DNA from 4 places in the Pseudoalteromonas sp. S2721 genome. Region 3 is predicted to be linked to each of the others. Evidence: predicted binding sites of a transcription regulator. Region 3 holds the regulator's gene; each other region holds the start of a gene.
The links. Region 3 encodes sigma-54, which starts transcription at its own class of promoters, with help from an activator protein. Its sites were predicted from a motif close to GTTGGCACGNNNNTNGNNT; they were not measured.
Positions count from the first base shown of each region.

Region 1: a site for sigma-54 is predicted at 3,388-3,406, ahead of CWC02_RS01585 (BON domain-containing protein). Genes of this name have one in related genera too.
Region 2: a site for sigma-54 is predicted at 2,888-2,906, ahead of CWC02_RS02525 (DUF3192 domain-containing protein). Genes of this name have one in related genera too.
Region 4: a site for sigma-54 is predicted at 2,073-2,091, ahead of CWC02_RS00130 (EF-hand domain-containing protein). Genes of this name have one in related genera too.

Region 1 is NZ_PNCZ01000006.1:2,906-8,135, reverse strand. It holds gene CWC02_RS01600 (methyl-accepting chemotaxis protein) at 97-2,121, shown strand; gene CWC02_RS01595 (hypothetical protein) at 2,106-2,315, opposite strand; gene CWC02_RS01590 (YqaE/Pmp3 family membrane protein) at 2,570-2,728, opposite strand; gene CWC02_RS01585 (BON domain-containing protein) at 2,786-3,352, opposite strand; gene CWC02_RS01580 (LiaF domain-containing protein) at 3,683-4,342, shown strand; gene CWC02_RS01575 (VOC family protein) at 4,741-5,157, opposite strand.
Region 2 is NZ_PNCZ01000006.1:213,719-218,948, reverse strand. It holds gene CWC02_RS02540 (SO_0444 family Cu/Zn efflux transporter) at 121-1,350, opposite strand; gene zntR (Zn(2+)-responsive transcriptional regulator) at 1,334-1,747, opposite strand; gene CWC02_RS02530 (D-2-hydroxyacid dehydrogenase) at 1,842-2,786, shown strand; gene CWC02_RS02525 (DUF3192 domain-containing protein) at 2,949-3,329, shown strand; gene CWC02_RS02520 (GGDEF domain-containing response regulator) at 3,367-4,290, opposite strand; gene CWC02_RS02515 (ATP-binding protein) at 4,259-5,230, opposite strand, start outside.
Region 3 is NZ_PNCZ01000008.1:67,811-73,040, reverse strand. It holds gene CWC02_RS03640 (YgiQ family radical SAM protein) at 1-6, shown strand, start outside; gene mgtE (magnesium transporter) at 84-1,442, opposite strand; gene CWC02_RS03630 (HPr family phosphocarrier protein) at 1,654-1,926, opposite strand; gene rapZ (RNase adapter RapZ) at 1,940-2,785, opposite strand; gene ptsN (PTS IIA-like nitrogen regulatory protein PtsN) at 2,786-3,238, opposite strand; gene hpf (ribosome hibernation promoting factor) at 3,242-3,529, opposite strand; gene CWC02_RS03610 (RNA polymerase factor sigma-54) at 3,556-5,052, opposite strand; gene lptB (LPS export ABC transporter ATP-binding protein) at 5,159-5,230, opposite strand, start outside.
Region 4 is NZ_PNCZ01000001.1:22,309-27,538, forward strand. It holds gene rluB (23S rRNA pseudouridine(2605) synthase RluB) at 1-794, opposite strand, end outside; gene scpB (SMC-Scp complex subunit ScpB) at 791-1,381, opposite strand; gene CWC02_RS00130 (EF-hand domain-containing protein) at 1,512-2,033, opposite strand; gene CWC02_RS00135 (exonuclease III) at 2,240-2,671, opposite strand; gene xthA (exodeoxyribonuclease III) at 2,915-3,724, shown strand; gene CWC02_RS00145 (energy-coupling factor ABC transporter permease) at 3,721-4,371, shown strand; gene CWC02_RS00150 (putative RNA methyltransferase) at 4,368-5,165, shown strand; gene yfbV (terminus macrodomain insulation protein YfbV) at 5,162-5,230, opposite strand, start outside.

The DNA.
Region 1 (5,230 bases), on a different contig from region 3:
TAGTATTTATTATTAACCTTCGCTTAACAGTGTAGCGATTTAGGTGCAAATATGATTAGATAGATAACTCTAACCTATAATAAAAACGCGTGCACTATGTTAAACAACCTCTCTTTACGTAAAAAAATACTTCTGCTCATTGGCGGGACGATAAGTGTGCTACTAATCATCGCGTCTAGCTTTTTTGTAAACCATATTGCTGATCTTTCACGTCATGCAATTCAACGCGAAGCCGACAGCTATTTGCAAAGTGAGCGACTGTCAATGCAGGCCTATTTTGCCAAATACGGCAAAGTTGTCGAAACCTTTGTAACAAACCCGCATTTAGTTAACTGGTTCGATAACTGGACTCAGCGCGATCAAAGCTTAGATAGTCAGCCTGGTTACAGCAGCGTTAATCAAGATTTTGTTCGTATTAGTGGTAACGATGATAACATTTTATCAGCCTTCTTTGCTTCTGCGACCACAGGTGAGTACTTCAAAGAAAACGAGCGTACCGCCACTTATAATGGCCAACCATATTACGCTTACAAACGTGGTTGGTGGCAAGATGCATTAAAAATTAATAAGTTGTATGTTGGCCCTATTTCTGTTGATTTAACCACAGGTATCGCCTCTGCAGTTGTACAACAGCCTGTTTATAAACAAAACAAGCTTATTGGTTTTGGTGGTGTTGATTTACAGCTTAATAATATCAACGACATGGTTGAAGCTATTCGATTTGATGGCCAAGGCTTTGGCTTTTTACTCGACAGTAACCAGAAAGTAGTGCACTTTTCAAAACGAACTGGACATAAACTATCTATCACAGACGAAGGCCCTAATGGCAAAGAAGGCTTAAATGCCCTCGAAAAGCAATTTAACGACACCTCGGGCTTTAGCGAATTAAACCGCGCGATGAAAAGCCAAAAAGAGGGTAGCAGCTTTGTCACATTCAAAGGCGAGCAATATTACGTTGTATACAATCGCCTTGAATTAGAAAGCCCTTACCTTGATTGGTATGTGGGTATTTTAATTCCGACCAGTATGATTGATGAGCCAGTAAATGATGCGGTGATGACAACCACAACATCCGTGATCATCATTCTTGCGATTATTATTGCGATGATCTTCTGGGCCACGCAAATGATCACCAAGCCGCTGACTAAACTCACTTACATCATGCGTGATATCGCATCAGGTGATGGCGATCTAACACAAAAAATCGAGATAAAAAGTCAGGATGAAGTAGGACAGCTTGCTCATCACATGAATACTTTCATCGATAAATTACGTGCAATGATGCTGAATACTGCAGCTCAAGCTGAGCAATTAAGCCAAGCCGCAGCCCAATTGAAAACCGTATCGCAAAAAACCAATGATGAAATTCAGCAAGAAAAGCAACAAGTTGATAGCGTAAGTGCGGCAGTAACCGAAATGGCCTCAACTGTTCTCGAAATTTCACGTAACGCGCAACATACCAATAATGCCGCTGAAGAAGTGCAAACCATTACCGCAGATGGCACTAAGCGCTCAACTCAAGCTCAGTCAGTCATGACCGCTCTTGCAAGTCACATTGGTGAAGCGTCTAAAGTCGTTGCGGGTCTTGAACAAGAAAGTGGCAATATCGGCGCGGTGGTTGATGTTATCAACTCAATCGCTGAGCAAACTAACTTACTGGCACTTAACGCAGCGATAGAAGCAGCCCGTGCAGGTGAGCAAGGCCGAGGTTTCGCAGTTGTTGCTGATGAGGTTCGTTCACTAGCAAGCAGAACGCAAGAGTCAACAGATGATATTCGCAATATGATCAGCCGTTTACAGCAAATTGCCCAACAAGCATCAACAATGATGCAGCAAGGTCAAGAGCGTGCTGAAGGCTCAGTTGAGCAAACACAAATTGTATTGCAAGCATTGCAAGATATCGCGCAATCTGTGACAAATGTACAAGATCAAAGTCATCAAATTGCGACTTCGACAGAGCAGCAAACTGTGGTTGCAGAAGATATTAACAATAGCTTGGCAGCGATTAATCACTTAGTGAATAGCACTGCAGATCATGCCCATGAATTGGCGGATGAAGCACGTGATTTGAATGAGTTAGCAGAGTCTCTAAATAAGACAGTAAATCAATTTAAGTTATAAAGATAAATTGCTGAAGTAGTTAAAAACCCGATGTCACCTGAAGATGACATCGGGTTTTTATCGTCAGCCTTCCCTGTTAATCGTGGCGCAACCGCTTTCGCGTGTTCCATAAATTCGTGCCACTGTTGCTTGTTCCATAAAGCAACTCCATTATTGGTCAATCCTTGTTTTGATTGCGTTTGTACTTGTTCCATATAGTCTCCTCCTTACGCTAGCTTCATCCGTTTGGGCTCCAAGCCTAAGCTTAATCCTTGCTGTCATCTCCATTCACCTTATCCATAAAGCGTTGCCATTGTGCGCTACTCCATAACGCTTTGTTACTTCCTTGTTGTCCTTTGTGCTTAGTTACATTATCCATACTGTAAACTCCTTGCGGTTTATCGTCCGTTACTCCTACAGCCCTTCCTTGCTGTGCTCCATTACCCATCCTTGTAGATTAATGCGGTGATTATCGCTTAGCGATGATATACACAGCATGAATCAAACCTGGAATATACCCTAATAGAGTTAAAAGAATATTAATCCAGAACTGCGCACCTAAACCTACCTGTAAAAATACGCCGAGAGGTGGAATTAAAACCGATAAAATAATACGTATTAAATCCATGACTCACTCCTTGAAAAAGATAAGCCCAGCCAAAGCTGGGCTATATAGGGCTTGCTATTATTCAGCAACAATCGTTAATTCATCGATTACTTTGCGAACATCTTCAGCGTTTTCAGCAATGCTTACCGCTAATTGCTTTTCTGCATCAGACTCAACAGTACCTTTTAGTGTTACTACACCGTTGTCGGTATCAACATCGATATCTGTACCACCTACTTCTGAGTTAAATAAATAACGTGTGGTGATTACAGTACTGATTTTTGCATCGGTTAAGTCGCTTTCTGCAGAATCAGCTTTGTCTGATTTCATGTGCTTAGCTTTCATGTTTTTAACAACCGTTAGTTTGTTATCAACAGAGCTAACACCGTCTAGGCTAAGAACTAACTCTTCAGCAAGCTCTTTATCTAATTCGCTATCAACTTTACCTGTTAGTACAACTTTGCCATTCGTTACATCAGTGTTGATATCAAAGTTGTTAAGGTTTGTGTTCATAAGAAGCACAGTTTCTGCCTTACCATCAATCCAAGCATCTTTACTTTCATTTTCCCAGCTGCTTGCCTGAGCTGACATGCTAGTTGCACCAATTACTAAAGCCGCAATCATAGATTTGTTAAAAGTGTTCATAATCTTTCTCCTTTTGATTAAAGACAGTTTAAGTAATGCGACTATGATGCCAACTATTTACCCCTTAAATTTCAGCAAGTTAAATACCTATTCAGCGGTGATTTATATTCATTTCGGTAAAGATTTACAAGCTGCTCGGTAAGATGTTCACAATGTTGCAAAAATAACCATTTAGTTGCTGATTTTATTAATCTGTGGTTAATTTAACGAAATTGCTTATTCGTCTAAAAAGACAACCTCATGATTTATATAGAAATAAAATCTGGCCTAAGCTTTGCTTTGTAATTAATAACTAAAGAATCACCTTTAAAATCACAACAGGGAACTACCATGGCCGTTAAACTTGAAGACCGCCCAATCGATCAAGTAAGAGAAGAAGTCATTGATCAACTCATTTATAACTACAGTCATGCTGTTATTTCAGCCGAAGCATTTGAACGCCGCCTAGATCAGGCAATGGAAGCCACCAGCAACGAAGTACTGGTTGAGCTTGTTGCTGATTTAGATCTGAAAGCGGATATTGACTACAAATCGCAAAAGCATGCGCAATTTAAACCTCACTACAGCCACAGCAGCGACAACGAAAGCCTGCAGCTACGCAGTATTCTGGGCTCAAATGAGCGCAGCGGCCAATGGGTAGTACCAAAAGAAATTCACATCACAAACTGCCTAGGCTCAATCGAACTCGACTTTAGCGAAGCGATTTTCCAACATCAGCATGTCACCATTTACGTGAACTGTATTTTAGGTAACGATGAAATCTACGTACCAGAACATGTAAATGTGGTATCTAAATTATTTAGCGTGATTGGTAGTGTAGAGAATAAATCAGTTGCCTTAAACAAAGGCCAAGGCCCAACCATCACTATTGAAGGTAATGTATGGCTAGGCTCAGTCGAGATTTCAGTTAAACGTACCATGAAAGAAAAGTTCATCAGCTTCGCCAACAGCCTAAAAGCCAGTTGGAAAGAGATGAATAAGATGCAGTAAAGTTGTGAGGTGCGGTTATGCAATGTAAGTCGTCATTTATGGCGACAAGATATTACATACGTTTCATCAATGACGCGCTAAAGCGCGACCTACAAGAATGCGCGCGAAATAAATTTCACGCCTATATCAAACGTGGGAATGGCTTTAGCCGTGAATAAATAAAGCTGTTCGGCGTTAAAAGACCCCTACACCTTAGGCGTCACGCTTGCTTGGCGCGTCTTACATACCCCTCTATTCCATCAATCAACACCTGACCTACAAACAACATCACTCGGCTCAAAACTGATAGCTGAAAGCTGACGGCTCCTTAAATTTTCGGCACTAAAGTACCTCCTACGAGGCTGGCCTTTGGTCAAGGCCTACAAACAACGCAATTCGGCTGAAAGCTGACAGCTCCTTCACAAGTCATTATTCCTTTCACTTGGAATATCACTAAAATACTCTACAAACTCAACTTCAAAACCTGCGGGGTCGATGAAATATACGTTTTTGCGGTAAGGGTTTTCTGGGCCGTGTTTATCAATTTCATAACCGGCTGAAACAAGTCGCTCAACTACGGCATTAATATCGTTTGTCACATAAGCAAAATGAGCAAGGCCTACTTGGTGGCCGGCTAAATCACGGTTTTCAGCTTCACCGTTATCGCTTAATGCAAGATATTGGTAATCATCACCAAAGTGCAGCCACTTGCGCGGTTTGCCCGACCATTTGCTATCGCCTTGACTACGCACACGCCAGTGCGGGAATGCCGCTTTATAAAAGTGCAGCATGGTATCAACATTACTAACAACAAGGTTTACGTGTTCTAAATACATGGTAGTTTTCCTTTTTATTTTTAAACTGCCACCAAGATAAAACCTCAAGTTAAGTTTAGGTAAAGCGTTTTTT
Region 2 (5,230 bases), on a different contig from region 3:
CGTACCGTTAAAAATAATTGGCGGATTATAACTCAGGCAATTTTAAATGCGAACCGAGACGCGATAGTTAACCAAATTAAATGCCAATCAATGTATAAAATATTTATCTATAACAAATAATTAAGCAATGCTCTTACCAGTTTGCGAGGATTTTTTTAATACCATTTTTAACAGCAATCTGAGTATTAAAATTGCCAACACAATACCTGCAGCAAGGCTTAACCAATGAGGTAGAACCTCGTGCTCTTCACCCATCATCGGCGCTACCACAAAACCATATTGCGCCACTAAATAATCGGTTAAAAAGCCAAAAGCCAGTGCCGTGCCAATCACACCTATTAGGTAGGCAAATACCGCTCGCTTGCCAAGCTCTTTACCAACAACACCAAGCGTTGCGATATTGGTTGCCGGCCCAGCTAACATAAACACCAGCACCGCCCCCGGAGATACACCACTGAGTAATAAACCTGCCGCTATAGGTGTCGATGCAGTTGCACAAATATACATAGGAATACTGATTAAAATAACCACCAGCATAGCAAGGATGCCATTCCCCCACTGGCTTAAAAAAGATTCTGGTACATAAGTTTGTACAAGCGCTGCAAAGAATAAACCGATCATTAGCCAAATCATGGTGTCTTCAAGCAGCTTATTGCAACTAAAACTCACCGCGCGTTTCAGTTTGCTAAAACGACTTTCAACGGCTTTGGTTGGCTGCTCACTGCTACAACAGCTTTTCTGTATAGGCGCTGCTTTTTCTGTTGAGCAACTTTGTTGCTGCTCCTGTATTGGTTGCGATTCCTTGCTACTACAACAACTTTGTGCGGGCTTTGCTGGCGCCTCTTTACTGCAACAGCTCGTTGTGGTCACAGGCTTTGGCTGTTTACTACTACAACAAGAGTCTGCTTTAGTACTTTCTTTATCTGATTCTGTACTTTGTACTTGTTGGAGTTCACTGTCTTTCCCCACTAAGACGCCGGCCACAATGGCGCTGCACACGGCGGCAATAGGACGTATTATCGCCATAAATGGGCCTAGCAACACATAAGATACCGAAACCGAATCGACCCCAGTTTCAGGGGTTGAAACTAAAAATGCGGTGGTGGCACTTTTCGATGCCCCCGCTCTTCTTAAACCAATGGCTGCTGGGATCACACCACATGAGCACAAGGGCATTGGAGCACCTATAAAGGCTGCTTTAACTGTGGTCCACAACCCTTCTTTGCCTAAATGCCGGTTAAGAAAGTTAGCAGGCAAATATACATTGAGAAGACCTGCTATGAATAAGCCCAGCATTAACCAAGGTGCTGAGAGTAAAAACAGATGCCAAAAATTATTGAGTAAGTCCATCGATATCCTCCAGCGTCGTTAGTATTGAGCAGTTTTCAGCAGGCTCTTCACCGCCACAACATTTATCTGCCAACAATGAAAGTGAGTCATAAAAGCGAGTAAGCTCTGCAATTCTTTGTGCAACGAGATCACGTTTTTGTAACGTCATCTCTTTAACTTCATGACAAGAATGCTGATCTTTATGAAACTTAATTTGCAATAACTCTTTGATCTCAGCCAAACTAAAGCCAACATTCTTTGCTCTGAGAATAAACGTCATTTGTTTATGGTCATTCTCAGAATAAAAACGATATCCCACGTCTGAACGCGAACTAGGCGTTAACAAACCATGCTTTTCGTAGTACCGTAGCGTATCTGTTGAGACACCCAACTGACGGGCAAACTCACCTATTTTCATCACCGTCTCCATTGTGAAGCGTTTATTTATTATGCTCACTATAAACCTTGGAGTACACCCCAAGGTCAAGCAATAAATTAAAAAAGGAAAGCACATGAATATTACTGTCCTTGATGCAGCAACATTAGCCAACACATCGTTAGATCCTTTAGCGCAATTAGGAAAACTTACTTGTTACGATTTAACTGCTCAAGAACAGGTTGTTGAGCGCTGCCAAGATGCCAATATCGTTATCAGTAATAAAGTGGTGATTGATCAGCACGCCATGAGCAAATTACCTAATTTAAAATTAATATGTGTTGCAGCGACTGGGACTAACAACATTGATTTAATAGCAGCCAAAGAGCATAGCATTGCGGTGACCAATGTCGCGGGCTATTCAACACCGAGCGTGGTGCAGCACACCTTTACTCTCATCACTAACTTACTGGGCAGTACTCACAGATATATTAATGATTGCCAGCAAGGCTTATGGCAGCAAAGTCCTATGTTTTGCCGTTTAGATTACAGCTTTAAAGAAATTGCAGGCAAAACATTGGCAATCATTGGTTACGGTTCACTAGGTAAAGCCGTTGCCGATGTAGCGCGTGCTTTTGGTGCTAATGTCATCATCAGTGAACGAAAAGGCCATGCACCTCGTGAAGGTCGTGTTAGTTTTAATGATGCCCTAACCACAGCGGATATTATTAGTGTTCACTGCCCACTTACTGATGAAACACGCAACCAAATCGCTGCAGCAGAATTAAGCATGATGAAACCGTCAGCTATCATTATTAATACTGCTCGTGGTGGGATTATCAATGAAGCCGATTTAGCTGACGCATTAGCTAATAATGTTATTGCCGGAGCCGGTGTTGATGTACTCAGTAAAGAACCTGCAGAGCAATCAAATCCGCTGGCACAGTATAAAGGCGCAAACTTATTACTTACTCCGCATATTGCTTGGGCCAGCCAAGAATCTATCGTGCGTTTAGTTAACGAAATTGCTTTGAATATCCAAGCATTTAATCAAGGCGAGATGCGTAACATGTTGGTCTAAATCGCAATTTATTAGTCAAGAGAGCTAAGTAGTTAGTAATTTATTACTTAGCTCTTTCACTAAAAACAACCTAAATAGTTGATTTAATTTGAATTTAAAAGTTTGGCAAGCAGTTTGCTATTAAGTGAATAACTAAAAACAATTTCTACGGGATAAAATAACATGAAAAAAGCACTTCTAATTGCCGCGCTAACTGCACCATTTTTAACTGGTTGTGTCATTGCTGTTTCTGACGGTGAAGCAGACACACATTGGGCGGGAAGCTCATCTAGCTGGCAAAAGCAACATAAAAATAACCGTGAAGTGATTTCTAACCTTGCATTAGATACCAGCTACCAAACTGTATTAAACAAACTAAATACTCCTAACTTTAGCGAGTTATTAAAGCAAGGTGATGATGTTTACCAAGTATTATTCTATGCAACCCATAGCATTCACTCTGATGGCAAGATGACTAAAGACGAATGTACACCACTGGTATTTAAAAATGATAAGTTAATTGGTGTGGGTGATACGATTTATAAATCACTTAGCAATGGCTAGCTTGCATATTTAAATTCTGTAAGTAGGCAGCTATTGCCTACTTATGTTCACTCATAGCTATCATTCTCGATACTATCTGATCACGCCCAGCATCTTTTGCCTGATAAAGACCTAAATCAGCTTCTTCAAGTAATGTTTGCTCTGCATACACCTGGCCATTTTCCGTGGTCGCAATACCAATACTAATTGTGACATGGTCGGCATTTAGTGACGCTTTATGCGGAATATTTAACTCATTAACGGCATTACGTAATTTGTTTGCAAACGACATAGCTTCTTTTGCAGAGGTATTTGGAAGTACTGCTGCAAACTCTTCACCGCCATAACGAGCAACAAAGTCACTACCTCGCTCACATGCTCCAACTAAGGCATGAGCAATTTGTTTTAAACAATCATCGCCTGCTCGGTGACCATAACAATCGTTGTAACGTTTAAAGTGATCAACATCCATTAATAATACTGATAATGGTGTTTGATCACGACGACAACGACGCCACTCTCGCGCTAAGTTTTCATCTAAATAACGTCGGTTTGGGATCTCTGTTAGGCCATCAATTGAGGCGAGCATTTCAAGCAAGTCATTTTTTTGTTTGATCATTAATTGATTGCGCACACGTGCACGAACGATCGCTGCACTAAAAGGTTTGGTGATGTAATCCATCGCCCCTAATTCTAACCCTTTAGCTTCATCATCATGGCTAGTATTTGCCGAGATAAAGATTACCGGTAGCATGCTTGTCGTTGCGTTTTCTTTTAATTTGTTGAGTACTTCATAGCCGTCGATTCCTGGCATTACAATATCCAAGATCAACAGATCCACACTTTGTGTTTTTAGAAACGTCAGTGCTTTTTCGCCACTCTCAACACAAAAAACATCATAGTCTTGCTGTAATGTTTTTTCTAATACCAAGCGGTTTAACGGATCGTCATCAACAATCAGTACCTTGGCTCTTTTCAACATCAGTAGATCCTTGTTCGATGATAAAGGCAATAACCTGTTTTATTTGGCATTGCAACTCATCAATTAATTGTTCGGAAAGTTCACCTTTAGCTTTTAGTGTAGCCTCGCAATGCTGAGCGCACGCTGACAATCGTTTAAACCCAAGGTTACCAGCCGATCCTTTCACATTATGCACCACGCGGATCAACTCGTCGGTAGTCTTTAATGTAGAAATTTGTATTAACTGCTCTGCTGCCATAGTCGCAAACTTCGACAACATAGTTAATACTAACTTATTATCATTTCCAAATTGAGATAAGATAAAAGCCTTATCAAAAAAAGCTTCTTTTGAGTTTTTAAGCTCACTCATTGCTAAAAACAATTTACTCGCAACAATAGGTTTAGTTAGGTGTTTATTCATTCCTGCCGCAATTGAATGCTCAATATCTGCAGCCTCACTATGAGCGGTAAGCGCGTATATCGGCATTTGCTCTTTGGTGTATAATTGACGAATAATTCGCGTCGCTTGGCAACCATCCATCACAGGCATTTGAATATCCATAAAAATTACGTCAGGCTTGATCTCTTTAGCAATTTCTATACCTTTTTTACCATTTAGAGCACAAATGACAGTAATATCTATTTGCTCCAAAATACTCTTAATGATGCTCAAATTAAGCGGATTATCATCAACTGCAAGTACTAAAAGTCCAGATAAGTCAGTACTCGAAGGCAAACAAACTAATTCTCTTTTTGTAGGTCCTAATGCTTTATCCAGCTGTAAGCAAAAACTAAATTTGCTGCCTTTGCCTTTTTCACTATCAAGTTTTATCTCTCCGCCCATTAAAGCGACTTCGTATTTAACAATCGCTAAACCTAAACCGACCCCCTGATGAGAGCGTGTTAAAGACTCATCTCCTTGCGTAAAAGCATCAAACAACCGCCCTTGATCAGCCTTATT
Region 3 (5,230 bases):
AAGTAAAAGATATAAATACGGCCCATAAAGGGCCGTTTTTATTTATACCAATTCGCTTAATTAAGTATTATTGTGAATTGGTATCAGATCAATAGCCAGGTTGCGGTGCCTAAAAAGGCAAAGATACCGACAATATCCGTTACTGTTGTCAGTACCACACTGCCGGCGAGGGCAGGGTCAATTTTCATTTTCTTAAGAATTAATGGAATGCTTGCACCTGCAATACCTGCGGCAACAAGGTTCATAAACATTGCAAAGGCCAGCACTGCGCCGAGCTTAAAGTCCCACTGCCATAGGGCAACCACACCAGCAATTAATATCGACCAAATAATGCCATTCAGTGCGCCAATTGCTAACTCCTTAAGTAATAAGAAGCGTTGGTTGGTTTGGTTGATATGACCAACCGCTATACCACGAATAACCAGAGTTAGGGTTTGGCTACCCGCAACACCCCCCATTGAAGGAACGATACCATTGAGTACCGCTAAAATAGGTAAGATTGCTAAGGTGTTTTCGAAAAAGCTTGCCACAATTGCTGCTAGCAATGCGGTTAATAAGTTAACCCCAAGCCAAATAGAGCGACGCTGCGAGCTTTTGAGTACTGGCGCAAAGGTATCTTCTTCGTCGTCAAGACCAGCAAGGCTTAGCATGCTGTGTTCAGCATCTTCACGGATTACGTCAACGATATCATCGATGGTAATACGACCAAGCAAGTGAGCGTTATCATCTACAACAGGGGCTGAAATCCAGTTGTGACGCTCGAACAGTTGCGCTACATCACTTTCATCCATAGAGATTAGGATTGACTCACAGTCTTCATCCATTAAATCACGAACAACTTTATCAGAAGGACTTGTCAGTAGCGTGGTTAACGAAAGCGCCCCTAAAAAGCAGTTATGTTTATCAACTACATATAAATCATCGGTACCCTCTGGTAACTCACCTCGTAAGCGTAAATAGCGTAAAACTACATCTAGGGTAACATCTGGACGAATGGTTACCGTATCGCTGTTCATCAGGGCACCGGCTGAGCGCTCTTGATAAGAAAGCGCTTGAGTTGCCCTTTCTCTATCTTGCGAGTCCATCGCGCTAACAACGTCTTGATATACGGTATCAGGAAGACTACGTAAAACCTCACCTAAGTCATCGTCGTCCATATCTTCTGTAGCAGCAGCAATGTGCTCAGGCTCCATCTGGGCAATAATGCCAAGACGTACATCTTCAGAGAGTTCCTCTAGAACATCACCACGGACATCTGGGTCAACCAGCTGCCAAAGCATACGACGAATTTTATGGGGAGAAGACTCAAGTAAAAGGGCTGTATCACAAGGTGCCGTTTTGGCTAACATGCCGCGCACTTGAACAAATTGACCACTATTGAGTGACTTGGTCACTTGTTTGAGTTGTTGTAGTGGGTAATCTTGTTCAAAGGCTTCTGGCATTGGCGTCCTTACAACTGAAAAAAGTTTAAATAGGCTATGCAAATACAGCATAGTTGCTTTGTAGTGTATTTGCAGAGATATCGTCGCACTGCGATAAATTTATTAAGAGTTTTGTAATTTAGAAAAGCGAGCGATATAAAAGTAGGATATTTAAAGGGAATTTTAAATATCCGAAGTAAGTTTACCGTAAACCTTGAAGTCTTAGCAAATGCTATTCTTGCTCGTGAAAGCGTTGCGCAATTAATTCGCCGATTGCCGTTAATGCAGCGTCAGCGTCAGGACCTTCGCATACAACACGAACCTCTTTTCCTTGACTACTTTCAAGGAGCATTAACGCTAACACGCTGTCGCCTTCAGCTTCTTTCTCATCTTGAAAAAGTGTAATTTTGGCATCAAATTGCAGTGCTAGTTGCGCTAAAACAGTCGCAGCGCGAGCATGTAAGCCAAGTTTGTTTTGAATTAAAAAGGTATCTTCAGCGTGCATTGTTGGTGCCTAGTTAGATATCTTGTTCGCGGTGGCGAATTTTTACATTAGCATGAGTTTTAGAAAAGCTTTCACCAATTGTTTGCGCTAAGTAAACAGAACGGTGTTGGCCTCCTGTACAACCAATTGCAATGGTTAGGTAACTGCGGTTGTTGCGCTCTAGATGTGGCAACCAAGTCTGTACAAAGGTTTGAATCTGCCAAGTGAATTTTTGCACTATGCTGTGGCTAGCTAAATAATCCCTGACAGGCTGATCGAGGCCGGTTAGTGGCTTTAAATCAGGCTCCCAGTGTGGGTTCGGTAAAAAGCGTGCATCAAAAACGTAGTCAGCTTCTTTTGGAATGCCATGCTTAAAACCAAACGACATAAACGTAATAATCAGTTTTTTATCTTTCTTACCTAAAATCTTTTCACGAATTGATTCTGCTAACTGATGAACACTCAAATCAGTGGTATCAATCATAAAGTCAGCGCGGGTGATCAGCACATCAAGCAGGATTTTTTCTTGTTTAATGGCAAGATCAAGCGGTAAAGAATCAATCGATAATGGATGCAAACGGCGAGTTTCAGAAAAGCGCTTAATTAGGGTTTGGTCATCACTATCTAGGTAGAATAGTGTTGGGTTTGCAAAACCTGGCAGGTACTCAAGAATATCATTAAACTCTTGCTGCTCTTTCGGTAAGTTACGTACGTCGATACTGACGGCAATTTTGTCATAATTATCAGAAACACTTCGCACGAGCGAAGGCAGTAGGTTGACAGGAATATTATCAACACAGTAGTAGCCTAAGTCTTCAAGAACTCGTAAAGCGACCGATTTCCCCGAGCCTGAGCGACCGCTGATAATTATTAATTCCATTTATGCCTCTGATGCAATTACTTGAAATAGTTGCTGATCGCTTGTAGCACTTCGCAACTGTTTACAAAAATCTTTATCTTTAAGTCTATCAGCAATTGTTGACAAGGTCTTCAAGTGCAACTGGCAATCGCCATCTGGTACGATGAGTGCCACAAAAATATCAACGGGACGATTGTCTATCGCATCAAAATTGATGGGAGATTCACTGACAATAATAAATGCATGAGGTTCATCAGCACCACTCATTCGACCGTGGGGAATAGCTATTCCTCGGCCGATACCTGTACTACCTAACTTTTCCCTGTTCAGAAAAGCATCTAGGATATCTTGTTGAGATAAATGAGGAAACTGCTGGTGAGCTAACTCGCTAATATACTCAAGAATTCTTTTTTTGCTATTAAAAAGGACCGCAGCTTTGCTGCAGTCCTGATTAGTAAGTGAACTAAGTTTCATAATTTAATGTCGAGCTAATTTCTCTTTATGCTTAATGACTTGGCGATCAAGTTTATCGATCAATGAGTCAATTGCTGCGTACATATCTTGATGTTCTGTAGAAGCGAACAGCTCGCCTCCGTTTACATGTAAAGTTGCTTCTGCTTTTTGGCTTAATTTTTCTACATCTAAAATGACATGAACATTATTAATATGATCAAAATGCCTTTCTAGTTTTGCGAACTTAGTGTTTACATAGTCTCTTAATGAATCAGTGACTTCTACGTGACGACCAGTTAAATTTAGTTGCATAAGCATTTTCCTTCTATGTAAAACGTCTAAATCAGACTTTTACGCTGATTAGACGGAGGTATTGCTAGAGACTCACGATATTTTGCAATTGTACGTCTAGCTACTTTAATTCCTTGCTCAGCCAATATATCTGCAATTTTGCTATCACTCAATGGTTTAACCGAGTTTTCTGCAGCAACTAACTTCTTGATTAAAGCGCGAATTGCTGTAGAAGAACACTCACCACCATTTTCGGTGCTGACATGGCTTGAGAAGAAATATTTCAACTCAAAAATTCCCCTTGGGGTATGCATATATTTTTGTGTTGTAACCCGAGAAATCGTCGATTCATGCATTTCGACCATTTCAGCGACATCGTTTAGCACCATTGGCTTCATTGCTTCTGGGCCATGTTCAAAGAAAGCTTGCTGTTGTTGCACGATACAGTTGGTCACTTTTAGTAAAGTATCGTTACGGCTTTCTAAGCTCTTAATAAACCACTTTGCTTCTTGTAAGTGAGAACGAATAAATTGGCTGTCGCTACTTGATTTAACAGAGCGAGACATCGCTGCATATTGGCTATTCACTCTAATTTTTGGCATACAATCTGGGTTTAACTCGACTACCCAGCGGCCTTTCACTTTTTTCACTGATACATCGGGTATGACGTACTCAGATTCTTCGCGTACTATGCTATCCGCAGGCTTAGGATTTAAGCTGTGAATGAGCGTCATCACTTCTTTAAGCTCGTTTTCTTTAAGCTTAGTCTTTTTCATTAAAGTGCGATAGTCGCGACTTGCTAATAATTCGATATGCTCAGATAAAACCATTTTAGTTTCAGCTAAATATGGCGTATTGGCATCGAATTGACGAAGTTGTATACACAGGCACTCTTGTAAACTTCGCGCGCCGATACCAACTGGATCGAATAACTGTATTCTTTTTAAGACAGCTTCAACTTCATCGAGTTCGATTTCTTCTTCATCATTATTTTGATTAAAGCTTTCGACAATATCTTCGCAGCTAACCGTTAAAATACCTGAGTCATCGATAGCTTCAACGATGGCAACGGCAATCGCTTCATCGGTAGGACTAAATGGTGTGAGCTGTAGTTGCCACATTAAATATTCTTGCAGTGTTTCTGTTGAAGCACCTTGGTAAATAGACTCGTCTTCAGGCATTGGCCCAGACGATGTTGATGGGGCGGCACTCATGTACTCATCCCACGTAACATCCATAGCTAAGTCATCGCTAACCGTATCCTTACTCAGAGCATCACTGCTTTCTTGCTCGAATTCGCTAGGTGCTTCGTCGGCAGACGCGCTGACTTGTACATCGTCAGACTCCGCTTTTTGCTCATTCTTACCGATGCTTTCTTCGTTGTAATCCGCTTCTTCCACTTCAAGCAGAGGATTACTATCAAGCGCTTCTTGAATTTCTTGCTGGAGATCCAATGTACTGAGCTGCAACAAGCGAATGGCTTGTTGCAGTTGTGGAGTCATTGTAAGTTGCTGGCCCATGCGCAGCTGTAATGATTGCCTCATGTATCCCTAACAATCCTTTTTAAGTTATCGGTAACGGTGAAGACACTGTTATCGATTTTTTGTCATTGTATAAGTCTAGCAGATGCTCTAGTCGGTGGCGTAATGGTTACAGCCTGAATTGCTCGCCTAGATAAACATCACGTACAGTTTGGTCAGCTAATACGTGCTCAGGTGTCCC
Region 4 (5,230 bases), on a different contig from region 3:
TCTTTACGCTTTTCAGGAATAACCGACAGCTTAGTTTGCGTTTCGCGGCCAAGTTGTACTGTTTTACGTAAATAGTTAACCGTGTCTAAATCAAGCTCAGCCCAACCACCTTGTGGCAAACGCTTATCAAGCTCTAACTTACCGTAACGAATACGGATAAGACGCGATACTTCAACATCTTGTGATTGCCATAAACGACGAACTTCGCGGTTACGACCTTCTGTTAAAGTCACATTGAACCAACGGTTGATACCTTCACCACCCATAGGTTTGATGTTTAAGAATTTCGCAGGACCATCATCAAGCTCAACGCCTTTTGTTAGAGTGCGTAGCGTTTCGTTAGTCACTTCACCAAACACACGAGCTGAGTACTCACGCTCTACTTCGTAGCTTGGGTGCATTAAACGGTTAGCAAGTTCACCATCGTTAGTAAACAGCATTAAACCTGCGGTATTAATATCTAATCGGCCAACTGCAATCCAGCGTTCGCCATCAACACGTGGTAAACGGTCAAATACCGTACGACGACCTTCTGGGTCTTTACGCGTACATAACTCACCTTCTGGTTTGTTATACATAAGCACACGACAAATACGGTCGGCTTTGTCTTCGATTTTCACTACGTGACCGTCAACACGAATTACATCGGTTGCTTCTACGCGGTCGCCTAAACGAGCCACTTTACCATTCACGCTCACGCGGTTGGCATCGATGTATTTTTCCATTTCACGACGTGAACCCACGCCAGCACGGGCTAATACTTTTTGTAACTTTTCAGTTTCTACATTACTCATTCAGATAGTTCTCTCACAGAAGGATCGCTCAATAGCTGGTTGATTTTACTCTCCTGAAGTTCAGGTAACGGCGGTAATTCATCTAAACCAGCTAATGAAAAATAATCTAAGAAAGCGGATGTTGTGGCATACAACGCTGGGCGCCCGGGCACCTCTTTATGGCCAACAACTCTAACCCACTCTCTTTCTAATAAGGTTTTAATTATTCCTGAGCCAACAGCGACCCCCCGTACTTGTTCAATTTCACCACGGGTAATAGGTTGTCTATAGGCAATCAAGGATAACGTTTCTAGTAGTGCTCGTGAGTATTTAGGTGCGCGCTCTTGCCATAAGTTTGCCAGCCAAGGCGCTAAACTAGCGCAGGCTTGAAACCTGTAACCGCTGCCTACTGCAACAAGCTTAATGCCTCGGGTTTGATAATGCGTTTGAATTTGTTCAATTGCATTATTAATGCGCGGCATAGATACGCTTAAATCAGCTAATACTGTCTCTTTTAAATGACGTTTAGACACAGGTTTTCCAGCAACAAAAATCGCGGCTTCTATGATTTCGACTAACTGTTCATCACTGATACGTTTTGTGGCCATTGCTACTAAAGGTCATTTTAAATCACTAACGCTCTATTATGACAGAAGTCGGCCAAGGTTGGAAAAATTATTGTAAAAAAGCCAGTGTAAAACACTGGCTTTGGGGGATATTTATAAATGAATTTTGAAATTAGCTATTTTTAACCATTTCAAGGGCATCATCTTCGGCAACGTCGCTGCCATATTTGCTAATGTAATTAACAAACTCAGTGCGGCTTATACGCTTATCTTTGTTGCTATCCATATAGCCAAAGTGATTTGCGATATCGTCGTCATCGGCTTCTTCAATTGAAACATAACCATTTTTGTCGTTATCTAACGATTTAAAGTCATTTTCGATTAGGTCAAATTTAGCGATTTCAGCTTTAAATGCTGATTCAGATACCTCACTATCAGCTGCCACCTTGCCTGTATTTAATTGCATATATGCATTAAATTCAGTACGGCTGATTTGCTCGTCCATATTGGTATCGATGTTTGAAAAATGCTCCCAAATTGCATCATCGTCAGCTTCTACCTTAGAGATATAGCCGTCATTGTCATTATCTAGACTGCCAAAATCGCTGTCGATTTTTGCTAAAGAGTTACTTGCAGAACATGCTGAAAGACTTAGTGCTGCTAAAATTGTAGATGCTAAAGTTAACTTTTTCATAAGACATTTCCTTGTAGTCGATTAGATTCAATTAGACTATTTCAAGTTGAATGCCAAAATGCCTTATTGACTAAAATCAAGCACTTACAATCTAGTTAAGTTACTGTTAAGCCTATGATTTAGCAAGCTTTTCATAGGTTGCTGTAATTTTTTCATAAAAAAAGCGCTCCGAAGAGCGCTTTTTACAAATAACAAAAATGCCGTTATTAGATAGCTGCGTTTTGGTAACGCTTAACGAAGTCTGTTACTGCTTCGCCATTACATTTTAACGTGTTTAAGTTGCCAATTTTTTCACGCACAGGTGTTAAACCTTTTTTGAGTGCAGTGATGCAAAGTTGAGTTTCTTTTTGCTCATTTTTAGCAAACACTTCAATCGATGCTTTTGCTACTTCTTGTGATTGTGCTTTTTTTGCAATTTCACGAATGTCAGTACCGTTACATAAAATGCTTTTTGAAAAACGTGACATTGAAATGCCATGCTTTGCTGCTTCTTTACGTGCAGCGGTAAACCCTTCGTTTGCACTTAAGCTACATAACTTCGATTCAATACTGTTATCAGCTGAAAAGTAGTGCGGGTTGCTTGCTAATGAGCCAAATGAGATACATGCAAGAGAAAGCATCACTAATTGTTTTTTCATGGTTTACCTTTAAATAGTACATAATATGAACGGGTGGTTTGCGCGCATTATATAAACAAAAATAAGCAGATCAACTGAATTATTTATTTAATTTAATAATTAATAGTGAGTTAACAATGTTTTTAAATTAAGCAGCAATTGATCAACATTTACCCAATTTGATTTTCGTAATTAGCTTATGAATAAGCCCTAGTTTGATGATAGAATTGCGCTAAACACTGAAACAAAAATAATAGGTGCACCATGAAGGTAATCTCATTTAACATTAACGGCCTGCGCGCTCGTTTACACCAATTGCAAGCCGTAATTGATAAACATCAACCAGATATTATTGGCTTACAAGAAATCAAAGTACATGATGAAGCCTTCCCTCTCGAAGACGTACAAAAAATGGGTTATCACGTTTATTTTCACGGTCAAAAAGCACATTACGGCGTGGCAATGTTATGTAAACAAGAGCCAAAATCAGTTGTTAAAGGCTTTGCAACCGATACCGACGAATCACAGCGTCGTATGATCAGTGTTACCGTGACACAAGAAAATGGTCGTGACCTAACGGTGATGAATGGCTACTTCCCACAAGGCGATAATATTGCCCACGAAACCAAATTCCCTTATAAGCGTCAGTTCTATAAAGATTTAATGACTCACTTAGAAGATAACCACACGGCTGATCAAGATGTTATTGTGATGGGCGACATTAATATTTCACCGACCGATCTCGACATTGGTATTGGTGAACCAAACCGTAAGCGCTGGTTAAAAACAGGTAAGTGTTCTTTCCAACCTGAAGAGCGTGAATGGTTAAGCACTTTATTAAACTGGGGCTTTAAAGATACCTTCCGTGAACTTTACCCAGAAAAAACTGAGCAATACTCGTGGTTTGATTACCGCTCAAAAGGTTTTGATGACAACCGTGGTCTACGTATTGATGTGATCTTAGCAACTCCAGCTCTTGCTGAGCGTTGTGTTGAGTCTGGTATCGATTACGAATTGCGAGGTATCGAAAAACCATCTGATCATGCGCCAATTTGGTCAACATTTAACGCATGATAGACACATTGCAATGGCAGCTCCCTTTATGGAGCTGTGTGGCTATAATACTCTGGCTCAGCTTTGATAAGCAAAGCGCATCACAATTATTGGCAACGCCAATAAGACAAGTTGGTGTGCTCGCATGTGCTTTAGTACTTGCGGTACTGTGGCGCATTAAAGCGGGGATATTGCCAGGCCTCGAATTGCATATTTTAGGGGTTACTTCAGTGACCCTAATTTTAGGTTGGCGACTGGCTATTTTTGCAAGTACCTTGGCGAGTTTGTTGTTAGTGCTGGTTGCACAATTGCCAATCAGTTTATTGCCTGTGCATTTGTTATTTACAGCGTTCATTCCAATTACATTGAGCTATTTGTGTTTTGTGGTTTGCTATAGCTACCTGCCGAGACACTTTTTTATTTATATCTTTTTATGCGCGTTTTTAACCGCTGCTGTTATCGCCTGTATTAAAATAGTTACCAGCGGTGTGTTTTATTACTTGCTTGGTGATTACAGTTTTATTGAGATTTCAGAAAACTATCTGATTCTGTGTGCCATAATTTGGTTTCCTGAAGCAATGCTCAATGGCATGGCCATTACCTTGATGATCACCTATCGCCCTCATTGGGTTAAAACCTTTTATGATAAGGACTATTTAGACTCATGAGTCTTCACTATCACTGCCCGCTTTGCAAACTTGAACTTACTCTAAACGACAAAACTTACCGTTGTGACAATAACCACAGTTTTGATATCGCCAAAGAGGGTTATGTCAATTTACTTCCCGTGCAAAATAAAAAGTCGAAACAACCGGGCGATAACCTTGAAATGGTGCAGGCTCGCCGCGCTTTTTTAAGTGCCGGACACTATTCGTTTTTACAGCAGGCTTTAGCTGAGTTAGTGGCATCTCTCGAACCAAGTTCAGTGATTGATTTAGGCTGTGGTGAAGGTTTTTATACTCAAGCTATAGCAGCGCAGTCGAGTGCCGATGTATATGGTGTCGATATTTCTAAGCCCGCGGTAAAATACGCCGCTAAGCGCTACGAAAATGCGCATTTTAGTGTCGCGTCGATTAGCCAAGCCCCTTTTGCAGATGCGCAGGCTGATGTGCTTGTTAGTGTGTTTGCCCCTTTATTTGCACAAGAGCTTGCCCGCCTTGCCAAGCCGCAAGCTAGTTTAATTGTTGCAAGCCCTGGGCCTTGGCACCTTAAAGAGTTAAAAGCGTTTATTTATGCCGATGTAAAACCGCATACTGAGATAGAACCACCAGCAGGCTTTAGCAAAGAGTCGATAAACTTATTAGAGCAACAGGTGCTGTTGTCTGTCGATGAGATTAAACATTTAATTATGATGACGCCGTTTGCTTGGAAGTTTCGCCCAGAGCATTGGCAACAGATAGAGCAACAAGGCCCACAAAAAGTAACGTTATCGTTTTATGTGAGCCAGTTTGTTCGCGATTAGAAGTGCTCTTTAGTGAAGGCTTTATCCATTTTTTCGAACATATCTTTTAATAATTGAGCTAAGTC